DNA from 4 places in the Romboutsia lituseburensis genome. Region 4 is predicted to be linked to each of the others. Evidence: a T-box and tRNA genes for the amino acid it is inferred to sense, from the RefSeq annotation. Region 4 holds a T-box; the other regions hold tRNA genes.

Region 1 (6,109 bases), 950 kb from region 4:
GCCTCCGTTACTTTTTAGGAGGCGACCGCCCCAGTCAAACTGCCCACCTGACGGTGTCCCAAGACCTGATTCAAGGCCTATGGTTAGGATCCCAGTACTACAAGGGTGGTATCCCAAGGATGACTCCACACAAACTGGCGTTCATGCTTCATAGTCTCCCACCTATCCTGTACATGTAGTACCAAGACCCAACGTCAAGCTACAGTAAAGCTCCATGGGGTCTTTCCGTCCTGTCGCAGGTACCCGGCATCTTCACCGGGATTACAATTTCACCGAGTCTATTGTTGAGACAGTGCCCAAATCGTTACGCCTTTCGTGCGGGTCGGAACTTACCCGACAAGGAATTTCGCTACCTTAGGACCGTTATAGTTACGGCCGCCGTTTACTGGGGCTTAAGTTCACTGCTTCGGATTGCTCCTGACAGATCCCCTTAACCTTCCAGCACCGGGCAGGCGTCAGCTCCTATACATCGTCTTGCGACTTAGCAGAAACCTGTGTTTTTGGTAAACAGTCGCTTGGGCCTATTCTCTGCGGCCATCCAAAGGATGGCACCCCTTCTCCCTAAGTTACGGGGTCATTTTGCCGAGTTCCTTAACAATAGTTCTCTCGCTGGCCTTAGGATACTCTCCTCACCCACCTGTGTCGGTTTACGGTACGGGCGCCTTTAAACTCGATAGAGACTTTTCTCGACAGTGTGAAATCAGCTACTTCGCTACTAAATTTCGCTCCCCATCGTACCCCAGCATTATCTAGACGGATTTGCCTATCTAGACTGCCTCAGTACTTAGCCACACATAACCAACAGTGTGGTTAGCTTATCCTACTGTGTCATCCCATTTCTCAAACGCTTATTGGCGGTACAGGAATATCAACCTGTTGTCCATCACCTACGCCTTTCGGCCTCGGCTTAGGTCCCGACTAACCCAGGGCGGACGAACCTTCCCCTGGAAACCTTGGGTTTACGGCCCGTGGGATTCTCACCCACGTCTCGCTACTCATGCCAACATTCTCACTCGTATACTGTCCACATGTCCTTACGGTCATGCTTCAGCCTGCATACGAAGCTCCCCTACCCATCATAATGATGCCGTAGCTTCGGTAGTACGTTTTAGCCCCGGAAATTTTCGGCGCAGGATCACTCGACCAGTGAGCTATTACGCACTCTTTAAATGAGTGGCTGCTTCTAAGCCAACATCCTGGTTGTCTGTGCAATCCCACATCCTTTACCACTTAACGTACATTTAGGGACCTTAGCTGACGATCTGGGCTGTTGCCCTCTTGACTATGAATCTTATCACCCACAGTCTGACTCCCAAGTAAAAGAAAACGGCATTCGGAGTTTGATAGTCTTCGGTAAGTGCAATACCCCCTAGGACATTCAGTGCTCTACCTCCGTTTCTCTACGCTTGAGGCTAGCCCTAAAGCTATTTCGGGGAGAACCAGCTATCTCCGGGCTCGATTGGAATTTCACCGCTATCCACAAGTCATCCCCGAGCTTTTCAACGCTCGTGGGTTCGGTCCTCCACGAAATTTTACTTTCGCTTCAACCTGCTCATGGATAGGTCGCCCGGTTTCGGGTCTACGTCAAGTAACTTAGGTCGCCCATTTAAGACTCGCTTTCGCTACGGCTCCACACCTGAAGTGCTTAACCTTGCTACTTAACGTAACTCGTTGGCCCGTTCTACAAAAAGTACGCGGTCACACAAGAAATGTGCTCCCACAGCTTGTAAGTGCAGGGTTTCAGGTTCTATTTCACTCCCCTCCCGGGGTTCTTTTCACCTTTCCCTCACGGTACTATGCGCTATCGGTCACTAGGTAGTATTTAGGCTTGGAGGATGGTCCCTCCTGCTTCCCACAGGGTTTCACGTGTCCCGTGGTACTCTGGATCATGCTAGTAGCTTTCTCGTTTCAATTACAGGGCTATTACCTTCTATGGCGGAGCTTTCCAACTCTCTTCATTTACGATAGTGCATCCATGTTGCATGTCCGCAACCCCAACGAAGAAAACTTCATTGGTTTGGCCTTATCCGCGTTCGCTCGCCGCTACTTACGGAATCGAATTTCTTTCTTTTCCTCCAGGTACTTAGATGTTTCAGTTCCCCGGGTTCCCCTCATTAAGCTATGTATTCACTTAACAATACTTAGACATTACTCTAAGTGAGTTTCCTCATTCGGAAATCTTCGGATCAAAGTTTACGTGCAACTCCCCGAAGCTTATCGCAGCTTATCGCGTCCTTCATCGGCTCCTAGTGCCAAGGCATCCGCCCTGCACCCTTAATAACTTGACCAGTTATTAAAAGTTATCGCTACTGAACAAACTTCGTATTCACTCAGTTTATTCCAGTGCTTAAAGTTTGTAATTTTAAAGACTTTTCTTGTCGATGATATTTTTAAAAGTTATCTTCTTCATATATAAAATGATGTCATATCACTAAATGTTATACAGTTTTCAAAGTACTAAAGTACATCGCCAACGAATAATTTTCGCATACGCTCAACTTATTCCGTTGCTTAAAGTACTAATGGTGGAGATGAGGAGGATCGAACTCCTGACCCCTTGCGTGCAAGGCAAGTGCTCTCCCAGCTGAGCTACACCCCCATACTATTTTTCGACAGTAGATATTTTACTATCTAAGTCATTTTTTGTCAATAAGAATTTTTATTTTTTTATAAAAACTCTCAAAATTAAACAGTAGGCAATTCTCCTTAGAAAGGAGGTGATCCAGCCGCACCTTCCGATACGGCTACCTTGTTACGACTTCACCCCAGTTATTGGCTTCACCTTCGACGGACGCTTCCAAAAGGTTAGCTATCCGGCTTCGGGCGCCTCCAACTCCCGTGGTGTGACGGGCGGTGTGTACAAGACCCGGGAACGCATTCACCGCAGCATTCTGATCTGCGATTACTAGTAACTCCAGCTTCATGTAGGCGAGTTTCAGCCTACAATCCGAACTGAGAATGGCTTTAAGGGATTAGCTCCGCCTCACGACTTGGCCGCCCTCTGTACCACCCATTGTAGCACGTGTGTAGCCCTAAGCATAAGGGGCATGATGATTTGACGTCATCCCCACCTTCCTCCAGGTTATCCCTGGCAGTCCCTCTAGAGTGCCCAACTTAATGCTGGCAACTAAAGGCAAGGGTTGCGCTCGTTGCGGGACTTAACCCAACATCTCACGACACGAGCTGACGACAACCATGCACCACCTGTCACTTCTGTCCCCGAAGGGAAATCTCCGATTAGGGAGAGGTCAAAAGGATGTCAAGCTTAGGTAAGGTTCTTCGCGTTGCTTCGAATTAAACCACATGCTCCGCTACTTGTGCGGGTCCCCGTCAATTCCTTTGAGTTTCACTCTTGCGAGCGTACTTCCCAGGCGGAGTACTTAATGCGTTAGCTGCGCCACCGAGGGGGGTAACCCCCGACAGCTAGTACTCATCGTTTACGGCGTGGACTACCAGGGTATCTAATCCTGTTTGCTCCCCACGCTTTCGTGCCTCAGTGTCAGTTACAGTCCAGAGAGCCGCCTTCGCAACTGGTATTCCTCCTAATATCTACGCATTTCACCGCTACACTAGGAATTCTACTCTCCTCTCCTGCACTCAAGTCTCTTAGTTTCAAAAGCTTACTACGGTTGAGCCGTAGCCTTTCACTTCTGACTTAAGAAACCACCTACGCACCCTTTACGCCCAGTAATTCCGGATAACGCTAGCCCCCTACGTATTACCGCGGCTGCTGGCACGTAGTTAGCCGGGGCTTCCTCCTCAAGTACCGTCATTATCTTCCTTGAGGACAGAGCTTTACGACCCGAAGGCCTTCATCGCTCACGCGGCGTTGCTGCATCAGGCTTTCGCCCATTGTGCAATATTCCCCACTGCTGCCTCCCGTAGGAGTTTGGACCGTGTCTCAGTTCCAATGTGGCCGATCACCCTCTCAGGTCGGCTACTGATCGTCGCCTTGGTAAGCCGTTACCTTACCAACTAGCTAATCAGACGCGGGTCCATCCTGTACCGCCGGAGCTTTGATACTTCTACCATGCGATAAAAGTATGTTATCCCGTATTAGCATACCTTTCGGTATGTTATCCGTGTGTACAGGGCAGGTTACCCACGCGTTACTCACCCGTCCGCCGCTCTCTTCCGAAGAAGATCGCTCGACTTGCATGTGTTAGGCACGCCGCCAGCGTTCATCCTGAGCCAGGATCAAACTCTCAAATAAAAGTTGTCCATTGCTCAGCTAATCATTATCTGAATATCTGGCTTGGTTGTTTGTGTTTAATTCTATAAAGAATTATGTTTGTTTCTATAAATTAACCTACTGTTTAATTTTCAAAGTTCTTATGCTCTCTTTTGAGAACTATTTAATAATAACACCTATTTTTTACTAAGTCAACATTTTTTTCTATTTTTATTTTTACTAATAAATTAAAAATAGGTTTTATCAGGAATATATTAAATATCCTGACATAACCTATTTTTCTCTTTTTTTTAATTATTATTCATATTTTCGCTAAAATATTTTTGTACTCCTACATATACAGACCACGCTATCTTCTCTTGATACTTCTCATCAGTTAATAGTTTAGCTTCTTTTTCATTAGATAAAAAACCACATTCTATTAATACTGAAGGTATTTTATTTTCTTTCAATAAGTATATATCATCTCTTGGCTTTATTTCTCTATTATTTGTTTTATCAACAACTCTCTTTAATTCTTGCTGTATGTATTTAGATAATTGAACCGAATCTTCTTTTCCTTTAGGATAAAAAGTTTGAGCACCATAATATTTAGAAGCACCATTTCCACTCAAGGCATTCATATGTATCGATACAAACATATCTGCGTTAGACTCATCTATTATTTTTTTTCTATTTTTAAGATTTTCATTATATTTTTGTCTTGTTGTCTTATTTCCATCTTCTTGATACAAACTACTATCATCTTCCCTTGTTAGTATTACGAGCGCTCCACTAGACTCTAACAGTTCCCTTAACTTTTGTGCGATAGCTAAATTTATATCTTTTTCTTTTATAGTCTTATCTTCATTTAAAGTTCCAGGGTCTATTCCACCATGACCGGCATCTATTATTATAGTTTTGTTAGTTACCGGCATGTACTCCATAACATCTTCCGATACATTTTTTATTTCAAATATTGATACCGCTACTAATATTAATGCTATAGACCCAAAAATTATATGTTTTATGTACTTTCTCACAATATCACCCTGTACATTTATATTAAAAAAGACTTTGGAATATTCCAAAGTCTTTGTACAAACATATAAAATTATCTCTTTGAGAATTGTGGAGCTCTTCTTGCTGCCTTTAATCCGTATTTCTTTCTTTCCTTCATTCTAGCATCTCTAGTTAAGAATCCTTCTTTCTTTAAGTCTCCTCTTAACTCAGCATCAGCCTTTAATAAAGCTCTAGATATACCATGTCTTATAGCTCCAGCTTGTCCAGTGAATCCTCCACCTTCAACCTTTACTATAACATCGTACTTAGTTTCGTTGTTAGTTAACACTAATGGTTGCTTAACATCTCTTATTAATGTTTCGTAGTTGAAGTATTCTTCAACATTTCTTCCATTTACTACTATATTTCCTTCACCTGCAACTAATCTTACTCTAGCAACAGAGTGCTTTCTTCTTCCAGTTCCGTAATATTGAACGTTAGCCATGATAACTCCTCCTTTCACCCGTAATTATTATTTAAAGTTTAAAACTTCTGGATTTTGAGCTGCATGATCATGGTTTGCTCCTGCGAATACTCTTAATCTAGTCATCATTCTGCTTCTTAATTTGTTCTTACATAACATACCGCTTACTGCATGAGAAACTACTTCCTCAGGCTTCTTAGCCATCATTTCTCTGTAAGTTATTTCTTTTAATCCACCTACATATCCTGTGTGGTATCTGTACATTTTTTGATCTAATTTCTTTCCTGTTAAAACTACCTTCTCTGCATTCACAACAACAACGAAATCTCCTCCGTCAACGTGTGGAGTGAAAGTAACCTTGTGCTTTCCTCTTAATACTGTCGCTATTTCAGTTGCTAAACGACCTAATGTTTTTCCTTCAGCATCAACGATGTACCATTTTCTTTGTACAT
Region 2 (6,109 bases), 960 kb from region 4:
ACAACAGGTTGATATTCCTGTACCGCCAATAAGCGTTTGAGAAATGGGATGACACAGTAGGATAAGCTAACCACACTGTTGGTTATGTGTGGCTAAGTACTGAGGCAGTCTAGATAGGCAAATCCGTCTAGATAATGCTGGGGTACGATGGGGAGCGAAATTTAGTAGCGAAGTAGCTGATTTCACACTGTCGAGAAAAGTCTCTATCGAGTTTAAAGGCGCCCGTACCGTAAACCGACACAGGTGGGTGAGGAGAGTATCCTAAGGCCAGCGAGAGAACTATTGTTAAGGAACTCGGCAAAATGACCCCGTAACTTAGGGAGAAGGGGTGCCATCCTTTGGATGGCCGCAGAGAATAGGCCCAAGCGACTGTTTACCAAAAACACAGGTTTCTGCTAAGTCGCAAGACGATGTATAGGAGCTGACGCCTGCCCGGTGCTGGAAGGTTAAGGGGATCTGTCAGGAGCAATCCGAAGCAGTGAACTTAAGCCCCAGTAAACGGCGGCCGTAACTATAACGGTCCTAAGGTAGCGAAATTCCTTGTCGGGTAAGTTCCGACCCGCACGAAAGGCGTAACGATTTGGGCACTGTCTCAACAATAGACTCGGTGAAATTGTAATCCCGGTGAAGATGCCGGGTACCTGCGACAGGACGGAAAGACCCCATGGAGCTTTACTGTAGCTTGACGTTGGGTCTTGGTACTACATGTACAGGATAGGTGGGAGACTATGAAGCATGAACGCCAGTTTGTGTGGAGTCATCCTTGGGATACCACCCTTGTAGTACTGGGATCCTAACCATAGGCCTTGAATCAGGTCTTGGGACACCGTCAGGTGGGCAGTTTGACTGGGGCGGTCGCCTCCTAAAAAGTAACGGAGGCGCTCAAAGGTTTCCTCAGCACGGTCGGAAATCGTGCGAAGAGTGCAAAGGCAAAAGGAAGCTTGATTGCAAGACATACAGGTCGAGCAAGGACGAAAGTCGGACTTAGTGATCCGGTGGTACCGCATGGAAGGGCCATCGCTCAACGGATAAAAGCTACCCTGGGGATAACAGGCTTATCTCCCCCAAGAGTCCACATCGACGGGGAGGTTTGGCACCTCGATGTCGGCTCATCACATCCTGGGGCTGTAGTAGGTCCCAAGGGTTGGGCTGTTCGCCCATTAAAGTGGTACGCGAGCTGGGTTCAGAACGTCGTGAGACAGTTCGGTCCCTATCCGTCGCAGGCGTAGGAAATTTGAGGAGACCTGTCCTTAGTACGAGAGGACCGGGATGGACGTACCTCTGGTGTACCAGTTGTTCTGCCAAGGGCATGGCTGGGTAGCTATGTACGGAATGGATAAGCGCTGAAAGCATCTAAGCGCGAAGCCAACTTCAAGATAAGATTTCCCACCGTAAGGGTAAGACCCCAGGAAGACTACCTGGTTGATAGGTCGAAGGTGTAAGTGCAGTAATGTATTTAGCTTATCGATACTAATAGGTCGAGGACTTGACCAACAAAATGATTCATTCTAAATGATATACAGTTTTCAAAGTATTAATAAAAAACTTTGAAAAAAGCATTGACATTTTAAATTGAAAATGTTAATATAATACTTGTCCTAAGGGACAACAACTTAAAATTATGTGGTTATTATAGCAAAGAGGATACACCTGTTCCCATTCCGAACACAGAAGTTAAGCTCTTTAGCGCTGATGGTACTTGGGGGGCGACCCCCTGGGAGAGTAAGACGTAGCCACGTGATGTGCCGAAGTGGCGGAACTGGCAGACGCACAGGACTTAAAATCCTGCGGGACTTACCTCTCGTACCGGTTCGATTCCGGTCTTCGGCACCATTATATATTTGGACCATTAGCTCAGTTGGTTAGAGCGCCCGGCTCATAACCGGTAGGTCTGGGGTTCGAGTCCCTGATGGTCCACCAAATATATACTTAAGAACTTTGAAAATTAAACAGTAGGTTAATTTATAGAAACAAACATAATTCTTTATAGAATTAAACACAAACAACCAAGCCAGATATTCAGATAATGATTAGCTGAGCAATGGACAACTTTTATTTGAGAGTTTGATCCTGGCTCAGGATGAACGCTGGCGGCGTGCCTAACACATGCAAGTCGAGCGATCTTCTTCGGAAGAGAGCGGCGGACGGGTGAGTAACGCGTGGGTAACCTGCCCTGTACACACGGATAACATACCGAAAGGTATGCTAATACGGGATAACATACTTTTATCGCATGGTAGAAGTATCAAAGCTCCGGCGGTACAGGATGGACCCGCGTCTGATTAGCTAGTTGGTAAGGTAACGGCTTACCAAGGCGACGATCAGTAGCCGACCTGAGAGGGTGATCGGCCACATTGGAACTGAGACACGGTCCAAACTCCTACGGGAGGCAGCAGTGGGGAATATTGCACAATGGGCGAAAGCCTGATGCAGCAACGCCGCGTGAGCGATGAAGGCCTTCGGGTCGTAAAGCTCTGTCCTCAAGGAAGATAATGACGGTACTTGAGGAGGAAGCCCCGGCTAACTACGTGCCAGCAGCCGCGGTAATACGTAGGGGGCTAGCGTTATCCGGAATTACTGGGCGTAAAGGGTGCGTAGGTGGTTTCTTAAGTCAGAAGTGAAAGGCTACGGCTCAACCGTAGTAAGCTTTTGAAACTAAGAGACTTGAGTGCAGGAGAGGAGAGTAGAATTCCTAGTGTAGCGGTGAAATGCGTAGATATTAGGAGGAATACCAGTTGCGAAGGCGGCTCTCTGGACTGTAACTGACACTGAGGCACGAAAGCGTGGGGAGCAAACAGGATTAGATACCCTGGTAGTCCACGCCGTAAACGATGAGTACTAGCTGTCGGGGGTTACCCCCCTCGGTGGCGCAGCTAACGCATTAAGTACTCCGCCTGGGAAGTACGCTCGCAAGAGTGAAACTCAAAGGAATTGACGGGGACCCGCACAAGTAGCGGAGCATGTGGTTTAATTCGAAGCAACGCGAAGAACCTTACCTAAGCTTGACATCCTTTTGACCTCTCCCTAATCGGAGATTTCCCTTCGGGGACAGAAGTGACAGGTGGTGCATGGTTGTCGTCAGCTCGTGTCGTGAGATGTTGGGTTAAGTCCCGCAACGAGCGCAACCCTTGCCTTTAGTTGCCAGCATTAAGTTGGGCACTCTAGAGGGACTGCCAGGGATAACCTGGAGGAAGGTGGGGATGACGTCAAATCATCATGCCCCTTATGCTTAGGGCTACACACGTGCTACAATGGGTGGTACAGAGGGCGGCCAAGTCGTGAGGCGGAGCTAATCCCTTAAAGCCATTCTCAGTTCGGATTGTAGGCTGAAACTCGCCTACATGAAGCTGGAGTTACTAGTAATCGCAGATCAGAATGCTGCGGTGAATGCGTTCCCGGGTCTTGTACACACCGCCCGTCACACCACGGGAGTTGGAGGCGCCCGAAGCCGGATAGCTAACCTTTTGGAAGCGTCCGTCGAAGGTGAAGCCAATAACTGGGGTGAAGTCGTAACAAGGTAGCCGTATCGGAAGGTGCGGCTGGATCACCTCCTTTCTAAGGAGAATTACCTACTGTTTAATTTTGAGAGTTTTTATAAAACTCTATAATGTGGGGGTGTAGCTCAGCTGGGAGAGCACTTGCCTTGCACGCAAGGGGTCAGGAGTTCGATCCTCCTCATCTCCACCATTAGTACTTTGAAAACTGTATAACATTTAGTGATATGACATCATTTTATATATGAAGAAGATAACTTCTAAAAATATCATCGACAAGAAAAGTCTTTAAAATTACAAACTTTAAGCACTGGAATAAACTGAGTGAATACGAAGTTTGTTCAGTAGCGATAACTTTTAATAACTGGTCAAGTTATTAAGGGTGCAGGGCGGATGCCTTGGCACTAGGAGCCGATGAAGGACGCGATAAGCTGCGATAAGCTTCGGGGAGTTGCACGTAAACTTTGATCCGAAGATTTCCGAATGAGGAAACTCACTTAGAGTAATGTCTAAGTATTGTTAAGTGAATACATAGCTTAATGAGGGGAACCCGGGGAACTGAAACATCTAAGTACCTGGAGGAAAAGAAAGAAATTCGATTCCGTAAGTAGCGGCGAGCGAACGCGGATAAGGCCAAACCAATGAAGTTTTCTTCGTTGGGGTTGCGGACATGCAACATGGATGCACTATCGTAAATGAAGAGAGTTGGAAAGCTCCGCCATAGAAGGTAATAGCCCTGTAATTGAAACGAGAAAGCTACTAGCATGATCCAGAGTACCACGGGACACGTGAAACCCTGTGGGAAGCAGGAGGGACCATCCTCCAAGCCTAAATACTACCTAGTGACCGATAGCGCATAGTACCGTGAGGGAAAGGTGAAAAGAACCCCGGGAGGGGAGTGAAATAGAACCTGAAACCCTGCACTTACAAGCTGTGGGAGCACATTTCTTGTGTGACCGCGTACTTTTTGTAGAACGGGCCAACGAGTTACGTTAAGTAGCAAGGTTAAGCACTTCAGGTGTGGAGCCGTAGCGAAAGCGAGTCTTAAATGGGCGACCTAAGTTACTTGACGTAGACCCGAAACCGGGCGACCTATCCATGAGCAGGTTGAAGCGAAAGTAAAATTTCGTGGAGGACCGAACCCACGAGCGTTGAAAAGCTCGGGGATGACTTGTGGATAGCGGTGAAATTCCAATCGAGCCCGGAGATAGCTGGTTCTCCCCGAAATAGCTTTAGGGCTAGCCTCAAGCGTAGAGAAACGGAGGTAGAGCACTGAATGTCCTAGGGGGTATTGCACTTACCGAAGACTATCAAACTCCGAATGCCGTTTTCTTTTACTTGGGAGTCAGACTGTGGGTGATAAGATTCATAGTCAAGAGGGCAACAGCCCAGATCGTCAGCTAAGGTCCCTAAATGTACGTTAAGTGGTAAAGGATGTGGGATTGCACAGACAACCAGGATGTTGGCTTAGAAGCAGCCACTCATTTAAAGAGTGCGTAATAGCTCACTGGTCGAGTGATCCTGCGCCGAAAATTTCCGGGGCTAAAACGTACTACCGAAGCTACGGCATCATTATGATGGGTAGGGGAGCTTCGTATGCAGGCTGAAGCATGACCGTAAGGACATGTGGACAGTATACGAGTGAGAATGTTGGCATGAGTAGCGAGACGTGGGTGAGAATCCCACGGGCCGTAAACCCAAGGTTTCCAGGGGAAGGTTCGTCCGCCCTGGGTTAGTCGGGACCTAAGCCGAGGCCGAAAGGCGTAGGTGATGGACAACAGGTTGATATTCCTGTACCGCCAATAAGCGTTTGAGAAATGGGATGACACAGTAGGATAAGCTAACCACACTGTTGGTTATGTGTGGCTAAGTACTGAGGCAGTCTAGATAGGCAAATCCGTCTAGATAATGCTGGGGTACGATGGGGAGCGAAATTTAGTAGCGAAGTAGCTGATTTCACACTGTCGAGAAAAGTCTCTATCGAGTTTAAAGGCGCCCGTACCGTAAACCGACACAGGTGGGTGAGGAGAGTATCCTAAGGCCAGCGAGAGAACTATTGTTAAGGAACTCGGCAAAATGACCCCGTAACTTAGGGAGAAGGGGTGCCATCCTTTGGATGGCCGCAGAGAATAGGCCCAAGCGACTGTTTACCAAAAACACAGGTTTCTGCTAAGTCGCAAGACGATGTATAGGAGCTGACGCCTGCCCGGTGCTGGAAGGTTAAGGGGATCTGTCAGGAGCAATCCGAAGCAGTGAACTTAAGCCCCAGTAAACGGCGGCCGTAACTATAACGGTCCTAAGGTAGCGAAATTCCTTGTCGGGTAAGTTCCGACCCGCACGAAAGGCGTAACGATTTGGGCACTGTCTCAACAATAGACTCGGTGAAATTGTAATCCCGGTGAAGATGCCGGGTACCTGCGACAGGACGGAAAGACCCCATGGAGCTTTACTGTAGCTTGACGTTGGGTCTTGGTACTACATGTACAGGATAGGTGGGAGACTATGAAGCATGAACGCCAGTTTGTGTGGAGTCATCCTTGGGATACCACCCTTGTAGTACTGGGATCCTAACCATAGGCCTTGAATCAGGTCTTGGGACACCGTCAGGTGGGCAG
Region 3 (6,109 bases), 1.4 Mb from region 4:
AGCAAAAATTAATGACCAAAAAGTAACTTACAGCTAAATGAAATTTTCATTTAAGTAAATAGAACATAATAATGTATAATTAAGTATGATATAAAATATAAGTTTAGTGGAGGAAATATGAAAATAGTAGATTCTATATATGGTGAATTTAAGATTGAACCTATAATACAAGATTTAATAAATACTAAAGAAGTACAACGTTTGAAAAAAATTCATCAAGGTGGTGCAAACTATTTAACAAATTCAACTTGGAATGTTACTAGATATGAACACTCTATTGGGACTATGTTACTTGTTAAAATATTAGGTGGATCAGTAGAGGAACAAATAGCAGCTTTACTGCATGATGTATCTCATACTGCATTTTCACATTTAGTAGATTTAGTGCTAGAGAATGAAGATGAAGATTATCATGAAAAAATTTATAAAAAAATGATAAATGAATCACAAATACCTGAAATCTTAATTAAATATAATTATAATCCAAATGAAATTTTATTTGATGAAAAAAGATGGACAATATTAGAAAAATCATCGCCAGATTTATGTGCGGATAGAATTGATTATACATTAAGGGATATGTTTCAGTATAAAGGTATAACTAAAATAGAGATTAATAAATTTATTGAAAGCTTAATAATCTATAATGGAGAAATTGTTTTAAATAATATAGAAATAGCTGAATGGTTTACTGAGACATACTATAAAGAGGTAATAGATTTCTTTATGAATCCATTAAATGTATATTCGAATCAAATACTATCAAAAGCAATACAAAAAGCTTTGAGTAGTGGTGAAATAAATAAAAATGACTTAGAAACTGATGATGAAATTTTACTTAATAAGTTGAAAAAGACTCAGAATAAAGAAATATTAGAGTTAATATCTAAAATACATGAAGGTATACATGTAGAATATAATGAATTAAATTATGATATACATCAAACTCAGAAAATAAGATTAATAGATCCTATGGTACTTATAGATGGCAAGGCAGTGAGAGCTTCTAGTATTTCTAAAAAAATCCAAAAAAAAATAAAATAGCACTAGAGCGTTGTAAAAAAGGAGCTTTTATAAAAATAATTAAATGCTAAGTAAATAAATTTATATTTAATTCGAAGCCTCTATCATATAGATAGGTAGAGCCTTTTGGATTTATAGTTCATATAATTGAAATTAAAAATAAATATAAAAAGTGTTGACATAAAAAAATAAAGGTGATATAGTTATAACTGTCCTTAAAAGCAGGACAAAATAAGAACTTTGAAAATTAAACAGTAGGTTAATTTATAGAAACAAAATAATTCTTTATAGAATTAAACACAAACAACCAAGCCAGATATTCAGATAATGATTAGCTGAGCAATGGACAACTTTTATTTGAGAGTTTGATCCTGGCTCAGGATGAACGCTGGCGGCGTGCCTAACACATGCAAGTCGAGCGATCTTCTTCGGAAGAGAGCGGCGGACGGGTGAGTAACGCGTGGGTAACCTGCCCTGTACACACGGATAACATACCGAAAGGTATGCTAATACGGGATAACATACTTTTATCGCATGGTAGAAGTATCAAAGCTCCGGCGGTACAGGATGGACCCGCGTCTGATTAGCTAGTTGGTAAGGTAACGGCTTACCAAGGCGACGATCAGTAGCCGACCTGAGAGGGTGATCGGCCACATTGGAACTGAGACACGGTCCAAACTCCTACGGGAGGCAGCAGTGGGGAATATTGCACAATGGGCGAAAGCCTGATGCAGCAACGCCGCGTGAGCGATGAAGGCCTTCGGGTCGTAAAGCTCTGTCCTCAAGGAAGATAATGACGGTACTTGAGGAGGAAGCCCCGGCTAACTACGTGCCAGCAGCCGCGGTAATACGTAGGGGGCTAGCGTTATCCGGAATTACTGGGCGTAAAGGGTGCGTAGGTGGTTTCTTAAGTCAGAAGTGAAAGGCTACGGCTCAACCGTAGTAAGCTTTTGAAACTAAGAGACTTGAGTGCAGGAGAGGAGAGTAGAATTCCTAGTGTAGCGGTGAAATGCGTAGATATTAGGAGGAATACCAGTTGCGAAGGCGGCTCTCTGGACTGTAACTGACACTGAGGCACGAAAGCGTGGGGAGCAAACAGGATTAGATACCCTGGTAGTCCACGCCGTAAACGATGAGTACTAGCTGTCGGGGGTTACCCCCCTCGGTGGCGCAGCTAACGCATTAAGTACTCCGCCTGGGAAGTACGCTCGCAAGAGTGAAACTCAAAGGAATTGACGGGGACCCGCACAAGTAGCGGAGCATGTGGTTTAATTCGAAGCAACGCGAAGAACCTTACCTAAGCTTGACATCCTTTTGACCTCTCCCTAATCGGAGATTTCCCTTCGGGGACAGAAGTGACAGGTGGTGCATGGTTGTCGTCAGCTCGTGTCGTGAGATGTTGGGTTAAGTCCCGCAACGAGCGCAACCCTTGCCTTTAGTTGCCAGCATTAAGTTGGGCACTCTAGAGGGACTGCCAGGGATAACCTGGAGGAAGGTGGGGATGACGTCAAATCATCATGCCCCTTATGCTTAGGGCTACACACGTGCTACAATGGGTGGTACAGAGGGCGGCCAAGTCGTGAGGCGGAGCTAATCCCTTAAAGCCATTCTCAGTTCGGATTGTAGGCTGAAACTCGCCTACATGAAGCTGGAGTTACTAGTAATCGCAGATCAGAATGCTGCGGTGAATGCGTTCCCGGGTCTTGTACACACCGCCCGTCACACCACGGGAGTTGGAGGCGCCCGAAGCCGGATAGCTAACCTTTTGGAAGCGTCCGTCGAAGGTGAAGCCAATAACTGGGGTGAAGTCGTAACAAGGTAGCCGTATCGGAAGGTGCGGCTGGATCACCTCCTTTCTAAGGAGAATTACCTACTGTTTAATTTTGAGAGTTTTTATAAAACTCTATAATGTGGGGGTGTAGCTCAGCTGGGAGAGCACTTGCCTTGCACGCAAGGGGTCAGGAGTTCGATCCTCCTCATCTCCACCATTAGTACTTTGAAAACTGTATAACATTTAGTGATATGACATCATTTTATATATGAAGAAGATAACTTCTAAAAATATCATCGACAAGAAAAGTCTTTAAAATTACAAACTTTAAGCACTGGAATAAACTGAGTGAATACGAAGTTTGTTCAGTAGCGATAACTTTTAATAACTGGTCAAGTTATTAAGGGTGCAGGGCGGATGCCTTGGCACTAGGAGCCGATGAAGGACGCGATAAGCTGCGATAAGCTTCGGGGAGTTGCACGTAAACTTTGATCCGAAGATTTCCGAATGAGGAAACTCACTTAGAGTAATGTCTAAGTATTGTTAAGTGAATACATAGCTTAATGAGGGGAACCCGGGGAACTGAAACATCTAAGTACCTGGAGGAAAAGAAAGAAATTCGATTCCGTAAGTAGCGGCGAGCGAACGCGGATAAGGCCAAACCAATGAAGTTTTCTTCGTTGGGGTTGCGGACATGCAACATGGATGCACTATCGTAAATGAAGAGAGTTGGAAAGCTCCGCCATAGAAGGTAATAGCCCTGTAATTGAAACGAGAAAGCTACTAGCATGATCCAGAGTACCACGGGACACGTGAAACCCTGTGGGAAGCAGGAGGGACCATCCTCCAAGCCTAAATACTACCTAGTGACCGATAGCGCATAGTACCGTGAGGGAAAGGTGAAAAGAACCCCGGGAGGGGAGTGAAATAGAACCTGAAACCCTGCACTTACAAGCTGTGGGAGCACATTTCTTGTGTGACCGCGTACTTTTTGTAGAACGGGCCAACGAGTTACGTTAAGTAGCAAGGTTAAGCACTTCAGGTGTGGAGCCGTAGCGAAAGCGAGTCTTAAATGGGCGACCTAAGTTACTTGACGTAGACCCGAAACCGGGCGACCTATCCATGAGCAGGTTGAAGCGAAAGTAAAATTTCGTGGAGGACCGAACCCACGAGCGTTGAAAAGCTCGGGGATGACTTGTGGATAGCGGTGAAATTCCAATCGAGCCCGGAGATAGCTGGTTCTCCCCGAAATAGCTTTAGGGCTAGCCTCAAGCGTAGAGAAACGGAGGTAGAGCACTGAATGTCCTAGGGGGTATTGCACTTACCGAAGACTATCAAACTCCGAATGCCGTTTTCTTTTACTTGGGAGTCAGACTGTGGGTGATAAGATTCATAGTCAAGAGGGCAACAGCCCAGATCGTCAGCTAAGGTCCCTAAATGTACGTTAAGTGGTAAAGGATGTGGGATTGCACAGACAACCAGGATGTTGGCTTAGAAGCAGCCACTCATTTAAAGAGTGCGTAATAGCTCACTGGTCGAGTGATCCTGCGCCGAAAATTTCCGGGGCTAAAACGTACTACCGAAGCTACGGCATCATTATGATGGGTAGGGGAGCTTCGTATGCAGGCTGAAGCATGACCGTAAGGACATGTGGACAGTATACGAGTGAGAATGTTGGCATGAGTAGCGAGACGTGGGTGAGAATCCCACGGGCCGTAAACCCAAGGTTTCCAGGGGAAGGTTCGTCCGCCCTGGGTTAGTCGGGACCTAAGCCGAGGCCGAAAGGCGTAGGTGATGGACAACAGGTTGATATTCCTGTACCGCCAATAAGCGTTTGAGAAATGGGATGACACAGTAGGATAAGCTAACCACACTGTTGGTTATGTGTGGCTAAGTACTGAGGCAGTCTAGATAGGCAAATCCGTCTAGATAATGCTGGGGTACGATGGGGAGCGAAATTTAGTAGCGAAGTAGCTGATTTCACACTGTCGAGAAAAGTCTCTATCGAGTTTAAAGGCGCCCGTACCGTAAACCGACACAGGTGGGTGAGGAGAGTATCCTAAGGCCAGCGAGAGAACTATTGTTAAGGAACTCGGCAAAATGACCCCGTAACTTAGGGAGAAGGGGTGCCATCCTTTGGATGGCCGCAGAGAATAGGCCCAAGCGACTGTTTACCAAAAACACAGGTTTCTGCTAAGTCGCAAGACGATGTATAGGAGCTGACGCCTGCCCGGTGCTGGAAGGTTAAGGGGATCTGTCAGGAGCAATCCGAAGCAGTGAACTTAAGCCCCAGTAAACGGCGGCCGTAACTATAACGGTCCTAAGGTAGCGAAATTCCTTGTCGGGTAAGTTCCGACCCGCACGAAAGGCGTAACGATTTGGGCACTGTCTCAACAATAGACTCGGTGAAATTGTAATCCCGGTGAAGATGCCGGGTACCTGCGACAGGACGGAAAGACCCCATGGAGCTTTACTGTAGCTTGACGTTGGGTCTTGGTACTACATGTACAGGATAGGTGGGAGACTATGAAGCATGAACGCCAGTTTGTGTGGAGTCATCCTTGGGATACCACCCTTGTAGTACTGGGATCCTAACCATAGGCCTTGAATCAGGTCTTGGGACACCGTCAGGTGGGCAGTTTGACTGGGGCGGTCGCCTCCTAAAAAGTAACGGAGGCGCTCAAAGGTTTCCTCAGCACGGTCGGAAATCGTGCGAAGAGTGCAAAGGCAAAAGGAAGCTTGATTGCAAGACATACAGGTCGAGCAAGGACGAAAGTCGGACTTAGTGATCCGGTGGTACCGCATGGAAGGGCCATCGCTCAACGGATAAAAGCTACCCTGGGGATAACAGGCTTATCTCCCCCAAGAGTCCACATCGACGGGGAGGTTTGGCACCTCGATGTCGGCTCATCACATCCTGGGGCTGTAGTAGGTCCCAAGGGTTGGGCTGTTCGCCCATTAAAGTGGTACGCGAGCTGGGTTCAGAACGTCGTGAGACAGTTCGGTCCCTATCCGTCGCAGGCGTAGGAAATTTGAGGAGACCTGTCCTTAGTACGAGAGGACCGGGATGGACGTACCTCTGGTGTACCAGTTGTTCTGCCAAGGGCATGGCTGGGTAGCTATGTACGGAATGGATAAGCGCTGAAAGCATCTAAGCGCGAAGCCAACTTCAAGATAAGATTTCCCACCGTAAGGGTAAGACCCCAGGAAGACTACCTGGTTGATAGGTCGAAGGTGTAAGTGCAGTAATGTATTTAGCTTATCGATACTAATAGGTCGAGGACTTGACCAAAATAAACCTAAAGGTTTATATCG
Region 4 (6,109 bases):
ATCTTCTTTCCAACTTTCACCATCCATATTTCCTCTGGCACTTCTAGCTCTTTCTCTTTGCTTATCCATTTCTTCATTGAAAGATTCTTCATTTAAAGATAAGTTTTCTTCTTCTAAAATTTCCTTAGTTAAATCTATAGGGAATCCATAAGTATCGTATAATTTAAATGCATTTTCTCCACTTAAAGTAGTTTCTCCATTTAATTTCAACTCTTTTATATATCCTGCAAGTATATCCATACCTTGCTCTATTGTTTCATTAAACTTTTCTTCTTCTATTCTTATAACTTTTTTGATATAACTTTCTTTTTCAACTAATTCTGGGTAAGCTTCTCCACTTACTTTTATAACTTCATCAACTAATTTATATAAGAAGTTTTCTTTTATTCCTAATAATTTTCCATGTCTTGCAGCTCTTCTTAATAATCTTCTAAGAACATATCCTCTACCTTCATTTGATGGAAGTACTCCATCTGCTACTAAGAAACTTACAGCTCTTATGTGGTCTGTTATTATTCTTATTGATACATCCGTTTTGCTGTCTTTTCCATATTCAACGCCTGCCATTTTTTCAACAGTGCTTAATATATGTCTTATAGTATCTACATCGAATATAGTATCTACACCCTGCATTATACAAGCTATTCTTTCAAGTCCCATACCTGTATCTATATTCTTATGTTCTAATTGACCATAGTTACCCTCTTCGTCTCTATTAAACTGAGTAAATACATGGTTCCAGAATTCTAAGTATCTATCACAATCGCATCCTGGCTTACAGTCTGGATTATCACATCCGTATTCAGGACCTCTATCAAAATGTATTTCAGAACATGGTCCACAAGGTCCTATTCCTATTTCCCAGAAGTTATCATCTTTACCTAGTCTAACTAATCTTTCTTCTGGGAATCCCATTTCTTTTGCCCATAAATCATATGAATCGTCATCTTCTTCATATACTGTTACCCATATTTTATCTTGTGGTATGTTTAAATGTTCTGTAATAAATTCCCATCCCCATCTTATAGATTCTCTTTTAAAGTAATCTCCAAATGAGAAGTTCCCTAACATTTCAAAGAAAGTACCATGTCTAGCTGTCTTTCCTACATTTTCAATATCTCCAGTTCTTATACATTTTTGGCATGTAGTCATTCTTTTACTTGGTGGTACTTCAACACCTGCAAAATAATTTTTAAGTGGTGCCATTCCTGAGTTTATAAGTAATAAACTTTTGTCATTGTGTGGTACTAAAGAAGCACTTTCTTTTACGTAATGTTCTTTAGATTCAAAAAACTTCAGAAATTTACTTCTTATTTCGTTTAATCCCATTTGTTGCATTTTTAAATTCCTCCTAAATGTTCAATTCTTTTATTTTTTAATAAAATTATATTAAAAAACCCCGCGCCTATAAAAAACTTATAGGGGCGAGGATTATATTCGCGGTACCACCCTAATTATCATGAAAAACATGATATCTTCGGAAAACCTTAGCTATAACGTAACTACCGTCAATCCATACTATTATTTCAAAATTGATACTCAAAGACTGCTTCAACTATTTTATTCTAAGGGCTTCCACCTGTTCCCTCTCTCTGTAAGACATCAAATAATTTACTACTTCTTATCATTGTATTTAAAGTTAATTTTATTTTTACTTAAGTTATATATGTTATATTACTAAATTTTATATAATTAATCAATACCATAATTACATAGATTTTAAACTTTGTTTTAAATTTAAAGGTAAAATATAGTTTATTTGTATTTTAAAATTATGATTTTTATTTAATTAGCAAATTATTCCTCCACCTACTACGATGTCTCCATCATACATAACAACAGACTGACCTTTTGTTATAGCTCTTTGAGGTTCATCAAATACTATCTTTATTTTATTTTCATCAATTTTATATACAATAGCTGGAGATGGCTTAGCTGAATATCTTATTTTAGCTTGTACTTTTATTGGTCCGTTTATTTCATCAAATGGAATAAAGTTAACATCTTTAGCTATAACTACTTTATTAAATAAATTTTCATTATCACCTAAAACAACAGTATTTTTCTTAGCATTTATATCAACTACAAACATAGGTTTCCCAAATGCTATTCCTAGGCCTTTTCTTTGACCTATTGTGTAATTTACTATACCTTTATGCTTTCCTAATACATTGCCTTTAGTATCTACAAAATAACCTTCTTCAATTCTCTTTTTAGAGTGTTTTTTTACATATCCAGCATAATCATTGTCTTTTACGAAACATATCTCTTGACTATCTGGTTTATTGTGTACATCTATTCCTATTTCTTTAGCAATCTCTCTTACTCTTTCTTTTTCATAGTCACCTATTGGAAGTAGTGTATGCTCTAATTGATCTTGAATTAAATTATACAGTGCATAAGTTTGATCTTTTTTATCTGTAACTGATTTTTTTAATAAATATCTTCCTGTTTCTTCATCCTTTTCTATCTTAGCGTAGTGCCCTGTTGCCACATAGTCACATCCTATTTGACGTGCTTTATTGAAGAAATCATTAAACTTTATATGTTTATTACAAGCTATACATGGGTTTGGAGTCCTTCCATTTAAATATTCATCTATAAAAGGTTCTATTACCTTTTCTTTAAATACTTCGCTGAAATTTAGTACATAAAAAGGTATGCCTATTCTATCTGCAACTTTTCTTGCGTCTTCTACAGCTGCTAATGAGCAACATCCACCTTCGTTCTCTATTAACTCATCATCATCATCTTGCCAAAGCTTCATAGTGACACCTATTACATCATATCCTTGTTCTTTTAGTAAATATGCTGCAACAGAACTATCTACTCCACCACTCATACCGATCATTACTCTTTTTTTCATGTCATCACCTCGTTCTTTATATTCTAATATTATATATATTTTACATTATTTTTAAAAGTATAAACTTAAAATCATTTTAAAATTAGTAATTATTTTTATATTATTTTTAGCTTTATAATAACAGAATATCCCTTTTGAGTATATACTCAAAAGGGATATTCTAACCACTTAATCATTCTTAAGCTTCTTCTTCCTCTATATCATGGTGATGATCATGATCATCATCTATAACTACACCATCTAATTCTGGTATATGAATATTGTTCTTTTTAGCATAATCTATTAATGCTGCTTTTATTGCTTGCTCAGCTAGAACTGAACAGTGCATTTTAACTGGTGGTAATCCATCTAAAGCTTCTGCAACTGCTTTATTAGTTACTTCTAATGCTTCATGTATAGTTTTTCCTTTAACCATTTCTGTAGCCATTGAAGAACTTGCTATAGCTGATCCACATCCAAATGTTTTGAATTTAACATCTTTTATTATTTCATTTTCTATATCAAGATATATTCTCATTATATCTCCACATTTAGCATTTCCTACTTCTCCAATTCCACTAGCATTATCTATTTCCCCAACATTTCTTGGATTCATGAAATGTTCCATAACTTTATCACTGTATTGCATAACCTAATCCTCCTTAAATATTCTTGCTATTTAATCTATATTAAACGTGTATTAATTTCAATTTACTTCTTGATTAATATATACCTAAATTGTATATACCTTAATCATTTTTTTATTTATTTTTCATAGCTTGGTCATATAATGGAGACATACTTCTTAGTCTTTCTATAACCCCTGGTAAATGTTCTATTATATAATCTATATCATCTTCAGTTGTGAAATCGCCTATTGTAAGTCTAAGAGATCCGTGAGCTATCTCATGTGGTAAGCCTATAGCCATTAAAACATGAGATGGATCTAAAGATCCTGATGTACAGGCAGAACCACTAGATGCAGCTATACCTAGCATATCTAGCATTAATAATATTCCTTCTCCTTCTATAAATTCAAATGAGAAGTTAACATTACCTGGTAATCTATCATCTAAGCTACCATTCACTCTTGTATAAGGTATTTTTTCTAATATTTGATTTATTAATTTTGCTCTTAACTCAGTAAGGTTCTTAACATGATTTTCCATATTCGATTTTGCTATTTCAGCAGCTTTTCCATATCCTACTATTGATGGTATATTTTCAGTTCCTGCTCTTCTTCTTCTTTCTTGAGCCCCACCATGTACAAATGTGTGTAATTTTGTTCCTGTTTTTATATATAAAGCCCCTATTCCTTTAGGTCCATATATTTTATGAGAAGACATACTCATTAAATCTACATCTAATTCTTTAACATCTATAGGAATATTTCCAGCAGCTTGAACTGCATCAGTATGGAATAATACCTTATGCTTTTTAGCTATTTTAGCTATTTCTGCTATAGGTTGTACCGTACCTATTTCATTATTTGCAAACATTATACTTATCAATATTGTATTATCTTTTATAGCACTTTCTAGTTGTTCTAAACTAACTTTACCTTCACTATCAACATCTAAATAAGTTACTTCAAATCCATGGTGCTTTTCTAAATATTCACATGTATGAAGTATACCATGATGTTCTATTTTTGATGTTATTATATGATTTCCTTTTTCTCTATGCGCAAAAGCAACTCCTTCTAACGCCCAGTTATCACTTTCTGTTCCACCTGCTGTGAAATATATTTCACTTGGTTTAGCATTTACAAGATTTGCTACTTGTTCTCTAGCTTTATCTAAAGCATTTTTTGCTTCTCTTCCGAATGTATGAAAACTAGATGCATTTCCAAAATAATCTGTTAAATATGGCATCATTGCATCTAATACTTCTTTTTTAACAGGAGTTGTCGCAGAATAATCCATATATAATCTTCTTTTTTCCATTTCTATCGTCTCCCTATCTACTTTATAATTAAATTTGTTATATCATTTTCTAGTTTGTTTTTATTGTAGTCATTTATCATATCTTGAAGAGTAATAGAGTGTATTACATCCTCTATTCCCTTTTTCATTCTTTCCCAAACTACTTTCGTTACACATACGTCTGAATTTTCACATATATCTTCATCTAATACACAATCTGATAAAGACACTGGACCTTCTAAAACTACTAGTATATCACCTACAGTAATATCTTTAGGTTCTTTAGCTAATAGATACCCTCCTTGAGCACCTCTTACACTTTTAACTAGTCCAGATTTTTTCAAAGACGAAAATATTTGTTCTAAATATTGGTCAGAGATACTTTGCTTTTTAGCAATATATTTTAAGGGTACAGGACCATTTTCTTGATTTAATGACAATTCAAACATAGCTTTAAGTCCATACCTACCTTTAGTCGATAGTTTCATATTTTATCACCCTTTACTTTGAAATCTAATCCTTACTAAATTAGTAGGAATTATCTTCAATATCATTTTATGATATCCTACTAATTTTGTCAACATTAAATCCATACTATTTTACTAGGTTTTAAATTCATAGATATTTTACTTATTTTTCACAGACTTATTATACTTAATTTTATTTTATTTATACCAATTTAGACGACTCTTAAACATAAAATATTCGCTTCGCTCATGTCCCCAACGACTTCGTCCGTTGCTCAAAAATGTCATTTTTTACTTTCACAAAGGTGTTAATATTACTATACTTCATAACTTATCCATAGTTTTTGATGTATTATAATGCCCTTAAGCGTAAAAAATAACTCTTTCTATTAGATAATAGAAAGAGTTATTTCTTAAAGAGCCGATGCACCTAAAATCCCTGCATCATTTTTAAATTTTGCAATTACTATCTCTCCAATGTTCCCTTCTTTAAATGGAAGATGTTTTTTAACTTTATCAGTTAATCCATCTATCATTATATCACTAGCATTAGAAACACCTCCACCTATTGATATAACCTCTGGATCTATGAAATTAACTATATTAGCAAGTCCCATAGCTAAGTATTTTTTAAATCTCTCTACAACTTCAATTGCAACACTATCTTTTTCCCTATATGCGTCAAATACCATTTTAGCTGTTATATTATTTGAATTGTATTTTGCATATTCCATTATTTTTGTTGTTTTACCTTCTTTAACTAGTTTTTGAGCATATTTTATTATGGCAGTTGCTGAACAAAACGTTTCGAAGCATCCATTATTACCACAATTGCAATCAAAATAATTTGTAGATAACATCATATGACCGAT

What was found. The T-box of region 4 lies ahead of alaS (alanine--tRNA ligase). A T-box ahead of a tRNA ligase gene usually reads a tRNA of that ligase, here a tRNA-Ala.
Region 1: it has a tRNA-Ala gene. The T-box ahead of alaS (alanine--tRNA ligase) is inferred to sense a tRNA for this amino acid. The anticodon was not compared.
Region 2: it has a tRNA-Ala gene. The T-box ahead of alaS (alanine--tRNA ligase) is inferred to sense a tRNA for this amino acid. The anticodon was not compared.
Region 3: it has a tRNA-Ala gene. The T-box ahead of alaS (alanine--tRNA ligase) is inferred to sense a tRNA for this amino acid. The anticodon was not compared.

Annotation. Positions count from the first base shown of each region.
Region 1 is NZ_JANQBQ010000001.1:2,508,950-2,515,058, reverse strand. Features, by position in the region: rRNA gene NWE74_RS12400 (23S ribosomal RNA) at 1-2,288, opposite strand, end outside; tRNA gene NWE74_RS12395 (tRNA-Ala) at 2,524-2,599, opposite strand; rRNA gene NWE74_RS12390 (16S ribosomal RNA) at 2,711-4,213, opposite strand; gene cwlD (N-acetylmuramoyl-L-alanine amidase CwlD) at 4,483-5,214, opposite strand; gene rpsI (30S ribosomal protein S9) at 5,286-5,678, opposite strand; gene rplM (50S ribosomal protein L13) at 5,706-6,109, opposite strand, start outside.
Region 2 is NZ_JANQBQ010000001.1:2,524,416-2,530,524, forward strand. Features, by position in the region: rRNA gene NWE74_RS12430 (23S ribosomal RNA) at 1-1,494, shown strand, start outside; rRNA gene rrf (5S ribosomal RNA) at 1,623-1,739, shown strand; tRNA gene NWE74_RS12440 (tRNA-Leu) at 1,745-1,833, shown strand; tRNA gene NWE74_RS12445 (tRNA-Ile) at 1,844-1,920, shown strand; rRNA gene NWE74_RS12450 (16S ribosomal RNA) at 2,053-3,555, shown strand; tRNA gene NWE74_RS12455 (tRNA-Ala) at 3,612-3,687, shown strand; rRNA gene NWE74_RS12460 (23S ribosomal RNA) at 3,861-6,109, shown strand, end outside.
Region 3 is NZ_JANQBQ010000001.1:2,924,769-2,930,877, forward strand. Features, by position in the region: gene NWE74_RS14255 (HD domain-containing protein) at 118-1,044, shown strand; rRNA gene NWE74_RS14260 (16S ribosomal RNA) at 1,377-2,879, shown strand; tRNA gene NWE74_RS14265 (tRNA-Ala) at 2,936-3,011, shown strand; rRNA gene NWE74_RS14270 (23S ribosomal RNA) at 3,185-6,086, shown strand.
Region 4 is NZ_JANQBQ010000001.1:1,559,970-1,566,078, forward strand. Features, by position in the region: gene alaS (alanine--tRNA ligase) at 1-1,338, opposite strand, end outside; T-box leader at 1,418-1,637, opposite strand; gene mnmA (tRNA 2-thiouridine(34) synthase MnmA) at 1,790-2,866, opposite strand; gene nifU (Fe-S cluster assembly scaffold protein NifU) at 3,045-3,494, opposite strand; gene nifS (cysteine desulfurase NifS) at 3,607-4,791, opposite strand; gene NWE74_RS07615 (RrF2 family transcriptional regulator) at 4,809-5,258, opposite strand; gene NWE74_RS07620 (ROK family protein) at 5,651-6,109, opposite strand, start outside.